DNA from 2 places in the Desulfotomaculum sp. 1211_IL3151 genome. Region 1 is predicted to be linked to the other one. Evidence: riboswitches for the same ligand, from Rfam matches in the RefSeq annotation. Region 1 holds a riboswitch; the other holds the start of a gene.
What was found. A riboswitch is a leader RNA that binds a small molecule or an ion and turns the genes downstream of it on or off. The one in region 1 is predicted to bind cyclic di-GMP.
Positions count from the first base shown of each region.

Region 2: another riboswitch for cyclic di-GMP. It lies ahead of V6C11_RS11305 (GspE/PulE family protein); the one in region 1 lies ahead of V6C11_RS15925 (hypothetical protein).

Region 1 covers NZ_JBAIYV010000057.1:13,246-19,377, reverse strand. Annotated here, with positions in the region: gene V6C11_RS15935 (V4R domain-containing protein) at 1-429, shown strand, start outside; gene V6C11_RS15930 (sensor domain-containing diguanylate cyclase) at 472-1,773, shown strand; cyclic di-GMP riboswitch class I at 1,816-1,905, shown strand; gene V6C11_RS15925 (hypothetical protein) at 2,186-2,446, shown strand; gene V6C11_RS15920 (spore germination protein) at 2,482-3,276, shown strand; gene V6C11_RS18745 (spore germination protein) at 3,179-3,448, shown strand; gene V6C11_RS18740 (spore germination protein) at 3,417-3,752, shown strand; gene V6C11_RS15915 (sensor histidine kinase) at 3,744-5,069, opposite strand; gene V6C11_RS15910 (LytR/AlgR family response regulator transcription factor) at 5,091-5,828, opposite strand.
Region 2 covers NZ_JBAIYV010000041.1:88,696-94,827, reverse strand. Annotated here, with positions in the region: gene V6C11_RS11315 (type II secretion system F family protein) at 1-674, opposite strand, end outside; gene V6C11_RS11310 (type IV pilus twitching motility protein PilT) at 814-1,896, opposite strand; gene V6C11_RS11305 (GspE/PulE family protein) at 1,897-3,573, opposite strand; cyclic di-GMP riboswitch class I at 3,651-3,734, opposite strand; gene V6C11_RS11300 (Uma2 family endonuclease) at 3,920-4,480, shown strand; gene V6C11_RS11295 (TldD/PmbA family protein) at 4,523-5,974, opposite strand; gene pilO (type 4a pilus biogenesis protein PilO) at 6,061-6,132, opposite strand, start outside.

The DNA of each region.
Region 1 (6,132 bases):
TACCGCCTGTTTCAATATTCGTTAAGGGATATCCTGACTCGTGAATATGACGAGGAAACTGCCAGCAGCCTGCTTCGGGCAGCCGGATACTTAGCCGGTAAAGAGTTCGCAAAAAATGTACTGGACCTTTCAGGCGATTTTGATTTCTTTATTGCCAACCTGACCAATAAGCTCAAGGAGCTAAAAATCGGCTATCTTCGCGTTGAAAAAGCCGATTTGGATTCGCTGTTCTTTACCTTGACGGTTGCGGAAGATCTGGATTGTTCGGGCCTGCCCATCACCGGTCAAACTGTGTGTGATTATGACGAGGGATTTATTGCGGGCATTCTAGAAGTATACAGCGGCCACTCTTTTACGGTCAGAGAGATCGACTGCTGGGCAACCGGAGGTAGAATCTGCCGGTTCTCTGTAACGTCTAAACCGGCGTGATGCTATTATATAAGAATGACTTTGGAGAGGAGGTGGACAAGGATGGATGATGAAAGTAAAAGAGTACTGGAAGAAATGCAAAATGTATTGGAGAAACTTCTATCCGGACAGCAAAACAACGCCACGGAAGTGCATACTCTCATACCCGAATTGCAGACTCTTGCCGTACAAATTAATCAATTGATACAGAACTTAAATGAAATGAACCGTCTGGCACTGGACCTCTCGCAGGGTAAGCTGGACGGTCCCCATCCCCCCCGGCATAACTATATGGCCAGCCCTCTGAAGGAGCTCCACTCTCAACTGTCTACGTTGATATGGGGCTTACGGCAATTACGATCAGGATATATTGTCGGTAAACTGGATGGTCCCGGCGAACTGTTTGATATATTTAACGAGTTGGTCGATCAGGTGATGGCGGCCTCCACACGGGAGGCAGGCAGCATCGGTAATTCGAATATACCCGTACCCTTTAACAGCTGGCGTTACCATCAGATTTTAAAGACACTTGATTTACTCCATGTCTCAGTATTGGAGGTGGATGGCAGCGGACATGTAGTTTACGCTAACCATTCGGCAAAAGAACTGTTTGGTGATATAGACGATATTTCAGGGCAAACCAAGAGCGATATGCTCGGCCTTATCGCAAAGAACATTACGATAAGCAAAGAAGAAAATACATTTCCGGTTTCCCGAGAGGTTTATGAAGAACGCAACAACACATGGTACTGGGTCACATCCAACTGCTTTTTACTCCCTACCGGGCAGGTATTTTACTTCAATACGATTGAAGACATTAGCGAATGGAAAATCAACAAATATCAATTAAAGATATCGGCAACGGTGGATGAGATGACCGGCACCTATAACCGTAAAACGGGACTGCGAGAGCTGGAAAAGATACTGGCCCGCTCTGATTCTTCGAAAACTTACTGTATTGCCTTTGTTGATATTGATGGTTTGAAAACCATAAACGATAATTACGGTCACAGCGAAGGGGATTATACGATCAAGACTATTGCCAAGGTGCTTCTCTCTTCCATCCGCAGTTCGGATATGGTCTGCAGGTATGGCGGTGATGAATTCTTGATTATCTTTAAGGACTGTACAGAAGAGGTCGCAGAAACAATTATTACAAGGATGTACGAGAAATTGAACAATCTGGATCGTAAAAATCCCAAGCCCTACACGTTGTCCTTCAGTCATGGAGTAACTCCTTTTTCTAATAATCCAAGACCTGCCTATAGGGTTGCCGACCTGCTGGACTTGGCTGACAAAAAGATGTATCAATGCAAAAACCAAAAAAAGCAGAAAAAAGCAAAAGGTAAACCTCATGATGGTTAATGTACAGCATCATAGTTTACTGAAAGACAGAAAAGTGACTTATCACAATACTAGCAAACCGGCGGAAACACCGGGACGCAAAGCAAGAGGGCCTAATCCTCCAACCAGAGGAATGGCAGCCTGGCCGCCGAATTTGATAAAGCATCAAGGCTTTTTGCCCCAAATAAAGAGTGCCGCTTGACTGCAACATGCTCTTTTTATTCTTAGGAAAAACCAAAACTGAACATTCGCTTACCTGGATACCGTTCCTTTGGTTCCTTTGTACCCAATTGGTATTTTTTTGTTCCCAATTAAGGTTGGGATTGAACGACTTTTACATAAAAAAGAAGAAAATTATGCCAATAATTATATAAAAGGAAATCTCCATTGAAAGGATATGACCTCGATTGTTTTTGGATTTTTTAAGCGAAAAATGCGATACTTAAGCAATTCCGTACACTCAAAGGGTGATGAGCCATCGAAAAACAGCGATGAACAGGAAAGCAAAATTAAAGAAAAGCTCCAGGATAACCTGGATAGATTAAAAATCATGTTGGGCGACAGCAACAATTTAAAGATGCACCCATTCCGGTTCGGGACAAACAACTCCTTTTCGGGAGCGCTGGTGTTTATAGATGACCTGGTTGACAACCCGACTTTAACCAATGCTATTCTGCGCCCGGTGATGAGCTGACAGCCGGGGAATGAACAGCCTCTGGCTAGACAGGAATTGCTGGAGGCACTCCAACGGAGGTCCTATGCTCCGGTGATATCCGAACTGTCCAGTCGCTGACTACTCTCACCGCGAGCTACCTGTCTGGTGACAAAGCGATCCTTATTGACGGATGTACCTCTGCGCTTGTGGTCAGCACCAAGGGCTGGGAAAAACGCGCTGGCCCCGCACCCCAGTCTGAAACTGTGGTGCGGGGCCAGCGCGAGGGGTTTACCGAAAACCTGCGCACAAACACATCACCCATCCGGCGAAAAATCCGCAGTGAGCAGCTACGTGTAGACCACATGACTGTTGACCGCAAGACCCAGATCGATGTGTGCCTGATGTACTTAAGCGGTGTGACCGACCTCAAGGTAATAAAGACAGTTAAGGATCGCGTGAGTCAGCTGGACGTGGACTCTATTTTGGAGTCGGGCTATATTGAGGAATATATCGAGGATGCGCCTTTTTCGCCGTTTGCTACCGTAGGCTACAGCGAGAAACCCGATGTGGTCGCGGATCGCCATCGTGGTCGATGGGACCCCCTTTGTGCTAAGTGCGCTGATGCTGTTTATCGAAAGCTTCCAGACTGCCGAAGATTACTATGCCCGCCCACTGTACGCCAGCGTGACATGGATATTGCGTTTCATTGCATCTTTTATAACGGTGTTCGCTCCATCCACATATATTTCGTTGACCGCATTCCATTAAGAACTGATCCCTACTACGCTACTGTTTACGATTGCAAACGCGCGCAAGGGAACGCCATTTCCGGCTTTAATAGAGGCACTGATCATGGTATTTGCATTTGAATTTTTGCGCGAGGCCGGAATCCGGCTGCCTCACCCAGTCGGTCAGGCCATCAGCATCGTAGGCGCGCTTATTATGGGTGATGCGGCCGTAGCAGCCGGTCTGGTCAGCGCTTCCATGGTGATCACCTCGCTAGACAGCGGTGGCCGACTTTCTGGTACCAAGTCAAAATGACTCCAGCTCTATTCTGAGATTTGTAATGATGGTTCTGACTGGATTTGTAGGCTTTTACGATGTTGCGATGGGATTCCTGGCGTTGCTGGTCCATCTTTCCACGTTGACATCCTTTGGAGTATCCTATTTCGACGGTTTCGCCGTTAAGAGCAATATGCAAGATTCTTTAGCGCGTATGCCACTCTTGTTCACCACATCCTTACTAGGTCATGGAAACATCCTGGAAGGAACGGCGTTTTTTCTCCATGTCCAATTGGTCTGCAATTTCTTATTTCGTGTCCTGAACATGGTGACGCTACGATGAAGCTTTAGGGATACAGAGCCTTATCCGGAAGATTTTCTTTATCTGGTCTGGCTCAATGAATACCAGGCCACCGAGACCTTCAATCGTCTCAGTTACGATCCGTAAACCAAGACCATGAAAATCCTTGTCTTCCTTGGTAGTTTCCGGCATGTCGTTCACCATGTTAAGATCACCGTTAAACGAATTGGAAACCTCAATGGTTATCCAATCCTCGTTTGCATCGCTGGTAATCTCAATGTACCGATCCGGGCCGGATAGCTTATTACAGGCGTCGATGGCATTGTCAATTATGTTTGAGAAAACACGGACAATATCCAACTCTTTCATGATGTTTTCAGGGAGATGTGTGACCGCCGAAAAGCGGATGCCTTTTTCTTCACAACTGTTGGCTTCATCCTGCAATATAGCGTCCAAAATAATATTGTCGGAATAAGTTTTATGAACCAGTACATCACGCTGCATGGTATCATGAATTTCGTCCAGCATTCTTGCGGCCTTTTCAAAATCCTGATTGCGCATCAGGATTTTGACTGAAGTCATCAGCTTCACATAATCGTGCCGGAATACTCGAAAGCTCTCCGTATACTTTTGATAAGACTGATAGTGCCGCATTTGACGGGACAACTGCTCCTGTAATTTACGGGTATGCAGCTCATACTCAAGCGATTCAGTTGCCTTGGATGTATGATTGAAAACAAACATCAGCCACAATTTACCGATGACGCAAGCTCCCAAATATAAGGAAGAAAGCCAGGACTGGCTGATCTCATCGTGATATCGCCCATCGTTTATCAACATCAAGAATACCAATTCGAAAATCAGGTAAATAACAACAAACCTAAGCTGTCCTCTGTTATGAAGCAAGTGCCTGGCTTTTTCGTCCGGAAGGACCACCTTACGGATAAACAGGCTAGTCAGGATGGAAAGGAGCACAGCAAGCGCGAATATCGTTTCATAATAGAGTTCATGTTGGAGAACATCTTTGATACTACTGTGCAGAACCATCGAATAAATCGAAAATATGATTCCTTTACTACTGTATAGTGAAAATATATAGATACTGCCCGCATAAAGGATTTGTATCCTATTCCCGTGAAATAGCAGTTGAAAGGCCAGCATCATAGAGCCCATCATGAGAAATACTGCGAATCGGTGATCCAGGAATAAATAGGATGGTATGGTAACACCCATATTGATGACAACTGCTGCGCCTGCATAATAAAACCAATGGCTTCTTTTTTCCGGAAACATCATTCTGAAATAGTAAAGGATAAAAATATCATAGATAATCAGTGAAACAAACCCTAACAGTTGCATGCTTTTTCTCCCCCTTTATCTTCAATGGCCATGGATATTGGCACGCTTGATATAATCGGAGAATGCTTGCCGAACTTCCTTCATGTAAGTCACACCAATGGGAATGTTCTCGCCCGTCTTCAGAAAAAGGTTATTCTTCTGAAACTTTGAAATATAGGACAAGGATACGATATACGAGCGGTGAATACGGACAAACCCTTTGTCCAGCAACCGGCTCTCTAGTTCTTCCATTGTTGAATAGAAATCGACTGTCTCCGTTTCATTGTAATGGATCGTGACGACACGTTTCCAAATTTCTAAATATGAAATATCCTTGGTCGGGATTACTTTTTGAATATTGCCCGATTCAATGATAAACATGTCCGTCGCTTTTTTTTGAACCAACGCCACAGCCCGGAGAAATACTTGTTCAAATTTTTCTGTAGAGGTTGCTGTTTTTAAAAGATATTGAACAGGCGCGGTGTCAAATGCATCGTAAACGTAGTCCTCGCTGGTAGTAAGAAAAATAATTTCAGACTTGCATTCGATTTCCCTGAGCTTCTTTGCGGTGTCCATCCCATTAAGCTTGCCCATCAGAACGTCGAGATAAATGATATCTGCCTGATCCGGGGAATCGGAAAGATGAAACAGCAATCCTTCTCCGCTGTTGAAAGATGAAATTGAGACCGCTATCTTATTTTTCTTCGATATTATGTTAATCAACCGGGCGTATCTATCAAGTGCTTCCTGATCGTCATCACATATAAATACTGTCACCATAATAATTCACTATCCTTCTTTCTTGTTACCACCCGCGCAGAATGGCAGTGAAGAAACTATTGCCAGTGGCAGGGATAAAAAATATATAATAGGCAGGAAAAACGACAACAAATGCGGAAAAGCCGTCTCATGCTTCAAAATTTAAGCAGGAGGCGGCTTTTGGTGTCATGATCGGCATAAGGGGTTAAAAGAGTTTGGCGGCTCACCCCCCCCTATACCACAACCCATCATGGCTAAAAGCCACAACTTAAAATGAGAATACCAATTTATTGTTCAGATATCAACAGTTATTTAGAAAACCCAA
Region 2 (6,132 bases), on a different contig from region 1:
AAGGCATGAAGATACCAGTAGCTCCGCAGGGAATCACTGAATGCCACCACAATTTTAGTGGGCAGGGGTAATTCCATACCCGGGGGGAACATACCAATAAAAATTGGCACCACAAAAAACATCATGGCAATAATTACTAGAGCTGCGAAGGTTAGAACCACAGAAGGGTAAAAAGTAGCAGCCTTTAAACTATCTTTGAGCAGCTTATCCTTCTCCAGTTGGAGGGATAGCCTGGTTAAAATCTCGTTTAGGGACCCACTCAGTTCCCCGGCTTTGACCATTTCAATGTACATGTCGGAAAAAATATTTTTATGTGAACTTAAGGCCTCGGAAAAACTAATACCGCTCTCCACCTTAGCAGCCACTTCACCGGCACAATTGGCCAGCAAAGGGTTGCTGCTTTGCTCGCTGAGGGTATAAAGGCAACGGGTTAAAGGAATGCCTGCCGAAAGCATGGCTGACAGTTGGCGGCTGAAAAAGGCTAGTTCACCGATTTTAACTTTACGCCTGCCAAAGGAGGTTTTCAGAGCTGACTCCCTTAGTTCTTCCACTTCCAAGGGTGTGTAACCCATCTTATTGAGACGGGAAGCCACAGACCATTGGTCCTCTGCCTCTAATTTTCCTTCAATTAGGTTGCCAAGTTTATCCATTGCTTCGTAGGAATATAAAGGCATTTTTCCACCTGCTTTGTTTTTGGTTGGAAACTTTGTTCGACGGTGCCAGGCCCTTGCCCGCTTGTATGGTTAGCTTGATTTGAAGGTTTTTTCTGCTGCAAAGGCCTGGCACCTAGGTTTTCTGCTTTCTGCCAACAATCTAAAACCCTCTGTTTAGGGCACGTTCTAGTTCGATTTTGTCAACACAGCGTTCGAGGGCCATATTGCGGCTAATTTTTCCTGTTAGGCAAAGGTTGGCCAGGGCTTGATCCATGGTCTGCATACCGCTGTTGCGAGAGGTTTGCATGACCGTGTAAAGTTGGTGTTCCTTCCCTTCGCGAATTAAATTTCTGACGGCGGGGTTGGTCAGTAAAAGTTCCACTGCGATGGTTCTTCCTTTACCGTCTGTCCTAGGCATTAGTTGCTGGGCAACGACCGCCTGCAAGGAATCTGCCAACTGCTGTCTGATTTGGCTGCGCATGCTGTCAGAAAACACATCGACAATACGATTTACAGCCAGGGTGGCTGTTTGGGTATGCAGGGTTGAAAATACCAGGTGTCCTGTTTCTGCAGCGGTAAGGGCAATGGAGATACTTTCCAGATCACGCATTTCTCCCACTAAAATAACATCCGGATCATGGCGCAGCACATGTCTTAGGGCATTACCAAAGGAATGGGTATCAATGCCCACCTCCCGCTGCTTAACAATGGATTTTTTATGACTATGCAAAAATTCAATGGGATTTTCGATGGTTACAATATTTAAGCTTCTTTCCTCGTTGATTAAATCAATAATTGAGGCCAGGGTAGTGGATTTACCACTGCCAGTGGGCCCGGTTACCAGCACTAGCCCCCTGGGCAGCCGGGAGAATTCCTTAACCGTTGGCGGCAAACCTAAATCATCAAGCTTGGGGATATTAATGGCTACCACCCGGAAGTTAACAGCCAGGGTTCCTCTTTGCCACATGATATTGCCACGGAAACGGCTAATGCCCGGAATAGAGTAAGAAAAATCCAATTCCCAGTCCTTCCCCAATTGTTCCCGGTGATGGGGTTGGAGAATAGGGTAAATAATATTTTCGATATCCTTTGGCATCAGTTTGGGTACATCTTCCATCCGTACCAGTTCACCGTAAACACGAACTGCCGGCTGGGTTCCCACGTTTAAGTGCAGGTCCGAACCATTCATCCCTACGGTACGTATTAATATTTCATTAATATCCGGTACTTTTCTGTTTTCCATCTATACGACCACCCTTAATACTTCTTCCAAAGAAGTAATACCTTGTTTTACCTTTAACAAACCATCTTGTCTCAAAACAACCATACCCTCTGCCAGAGCAGCCTTGGTTATTTCTTTGGCTGAGGCCTTGGCCAGGGCCAGGCGTTGAATTTTCTCGGTAACAAATAATAGTTCGTAGATACCTACCCTGCCACGGAAGCCAGTGTTGCTGCACCTCATACAGCCCTTTGGCTTATATAAGGTAACCCGATCTTCGCCAGCCTCAAAGGGGAAATCAGGAATCTTGGCCAAATCTTCCCTGGGTAACTGAATCTTTTCTTTACAATGGGGACAAAGCACCCTGGCCAAACGCTGGGCTAAAACACATACGAGGGATGAAGCAATCAGAAAAGGTTCAACGCCCATTTCAGTTAATCGGGTGATGGCACCGGGGGCATCATTGGTATGTAAGGTGGCCAGAACCATATGGCCAGTCATGGCTGATTCAATGGCAATTTTGGCAGTTTCATGATCGCGAATCTCACCCACCATAATAATATCCGGGTCATTTCTCAGGATAGAGCGAAGACCCGAGGCAAAGGTAAGCCCTGCCTGGGGATTAATTTGAATTTGATTAACCCCCTCCATTCGATATTCCACAGGATCTTCAATGGTAATGACATTTTTACTAACCCGATCAAGGGAGTTGAGACTGGCATATAGGGTGGTGCTTTTGCCGCTGCCGGTGGGGCCTGTTACTAAAATGAAACCATAGGGCAATTTTAGAAGATCACGGTATTTTTCAAGTATTTTTGTTGCTACACCAAGTTCTTCCAGACTAATCACCCTAGCTGAACCATCCAACAGGCGCATGGTTAACCTTTCACCATAACCAGTTGGTAAGGTAGCCATACGAATATCAATGGGTCTTCCTTCAATTCTAAGGGACATCCGTCCGTCCTGGGGTACCCTGCGATCGGCTATATCCAGATTGGCCATTACTTTAAGGCGGGATACCAGGGTGGCATGCATCTTTACCGGCGGTTCCATGATATCATGCAATACACCATCAATTCTAAATCGCACCCTCATACGTTTTTCATATCTCTCAATATGGACATCACTGGCCTTAGCGGCCACGGCCTGGGATAAAATCAGGTTAGCCAACTGCACAGCTGGTTTTTGGTCGTCATCTATGTTTTCTGTAAGTTCTTCAACCTGTGGTGTTTCTTCTTCTACCTTATTAAATCCCAGGGCTTCCCGGCTGTATTTTTCAATGGCCACGTCCAGTTCACTATCCGGAGAAAACACGGGCATAACCTCTAGGCCTGTTAAGGAACGTATATTATCAATGGCAACAATATCCGTGGGTTTTTGCATGGCCACCAACAGTTTGCCATTATTAAAGCCAATGGGAAATGCTCGGTAGCGTTTCATCGCATCAACTGAAACGGTCGTAATCGCTGCCGGGTCGATGTTGTATTTCTCCAAAGAGACAAAGGGAACCCCTGCCTGCTTGGCGATAATCCTTGCTATATCATCCTCGGAGCAATAACCTAGATGTACTAAGGCCTTACCTAACACTCCGGTCTGTTCTGGGTTTTGCCTTTGATACTCCAGGGCATCCTCCAACTGTTTCTGTGTGATAATACCCTCATTAACTAACCATGTTCCTAAAAAACCCCGCGTAAACTTCATAGACCTCTCCTGTTTCCTTTTTATTAACGCAAAAAACGAAACCACCAGTAATAAAACTTAGGTTTCGTTAAATATCCTAAGGCAACCCGGCTGCCATGGACTGGGTCTTTAGGCCCGAAGCTTTGCGTCCTTCACTTTCGCGAAGTATGCCCCTATTATTTAATATACTACAAAGATCTAATGTGTTTTATAATTATTCTCTTTTTGTCAACAATATCCTTTTTAGAATGCTTATAAATAAAAAAATTAGCTAGTTGATGCTTTTCCAATTATTTGTAAAATAGAATTGGTGTGTTAAAATATTGCAAAGCATATTAGGTCTTAAATTTTAAGGCAGGTGAACGAGATGAGGAAGGTCAGCCAGAAGCTGTATACCTATGAAGATTACATGGGATTAAATGGTCAAGAACAGTATGAACTTTTGGAAGGGGAGTTATTTGTGGTACCTTCGCCAAGTGTGAATCATCAAAGGGTGGTAGGACGACTGTACACTATTTTAAATAGTTTTGTCTATGAAAATGGCATTGGGGAAGTTTTTACTGCTCCCACAGATGTGGTATTTGACAATCACAATATACTTCAACCGGATATCCTCTATATTACGAAAGAACGGCTTTCTATTATTAAAAAACTAAATATTCAAGGTGCACCTGATTTAGTCGTAGAGGTACTCTCCCCCTCAACCATTAAGCGTGACCGCTTCGATAAAAGAAGGCTTTATTTTGCCCATGGTGTTAGAGAATATTGGATTGTTGACCCTGATAACCGACTCATTGAAACCTTTACTCAGGGTGACAGTGATTTACAAAAAGCTGGCGTCTTTAGTGAGGAAACCCTTTTAACTTCCACTCTTTTTCCTGGCCTTCAGCTTGAATTAACTAAAATATTTGAAATCATAACACCATGATACGTAAACTTTTAAGGACGGCCTGAGCCGTCCTTAACGATTCTATATTCTTCTGATCTTCCCAAAGCCTTCATCCAGTTTGCGGCTAAGTTTATTATCCTCATCACTGTGGGCTGTGCCGCCTACCACCAGTTCCTTAATGGCCATGGTTGGTTGGGCGTCAGATACAGGGGCCCCTTGGCCGTCTTTGCCGCAGGTGCCAATGGTGAAGCCCAGATCGGAACCAACCCTTTCTACCATGCGCAGAACTTCCGGGCCGTTGCCAGTGAGGGTTGCTCCCCGCACCATTTGGCCGATTTCTCCATCTTTAATTAAATAACCCTCTGCCACATCAAAGACAAAATCCCCGGTGGTGGTATTGACCTGACCACCGCCCATTTTTTTGACCAGCAGACCGCTTTTGTAATCTTTGATAATTTTTTCCGGGTCCTCTTTGCCCGGGGCAATGTAGGTATTGCCCATGCGGGGAATGGGTTTGTGTTGATAGGATTCCCGGCGGCCATGGCCGTTGGATTCCCGGCCTTCTTTGGCGGCTGTCAGGTGATCGTAAAGGTAATCGGTCAGGATGCCCTTTTCAATCAGTGTAACTTTCTGGGAGGGCACCCCTTCATCATCAAAGCGGTAGGAACCGTAACGGTTGGTTATGGTGGCATCATCCACCACTGTAACCAATTCATTGGCCACCTGTTGGCCTTTTTTGTTGGTGTAAACAGACAGTTCCCTTTGCTCCAAATCTGCTTCCAGGCCGTGACCACAGGCTTCGTGAACCATGGTGCCGCCAGCTTCCCCGGCCATTACCACAGGCATTTTACCGGAGGGTGCCGGTACTGCCTCAAGCATATTCACTGCACGCTGGGCGGCAATCTGGGCAAATTCCTCGGGGTTATACTGCTCAAACAATTCAAAACCAGCATGACTGCCGATGGCATCATAGCCTGTCTGGATGACATTATTCTCTGAAGCAACCACATTGACAACTAGCCTGGTACGGATTCTTTCATCCTCCACAAAGGTCCCCTCGGTGTTGGCAATGGTTACCTTTTGTACGGTATCGCCGTAGCCAACGATAACCTGCTTAATCTTATCCTTATCCACAGCCCTGGCGGCCCTTTCCACCCTTTTCACTAAATCCACTTTGGTGGTGGTGGGCACACTTTCCGGCCGGGTTTTAATTTCAAAATTAACCAGGGGCTTAATTGAAGTTAAGTCCAGGTTAAGGTCTTTTTTGCTTCCCTTGGCGGCATGACTGACTATTTTGGCCGCCTCCAGTAGACCATCCTTCGTCAGGTCATTGGTATAGGCATAGGCTGTAACCTCCCCGGATAACACCCGAATACCCGCTCCGGCATCCAAGCCAGAATAAACCCGCTCGATTTTGCCAGCCTCCATGCCGATACCAATGCTTTGTTTCTCTTCTATAAAAACATCAGCAAAGTCGCCGCCATTGGACAGGGCAACACCTAAGACCTCTTTTAAACCGTTTTTATCAACCAAACTGGGTCCCTCCTGTAATCCCTATACTTCTTTCTAGTTTCTACCTATTAAATTGAATCTATGTGTACATTTTATATTATATTTCACTAATTGCCAATTAGTTCCTCCAGGGAAGGCTCTCCATTGGGTATGGTCATACCCTCCAGCGGCGAAAGAGG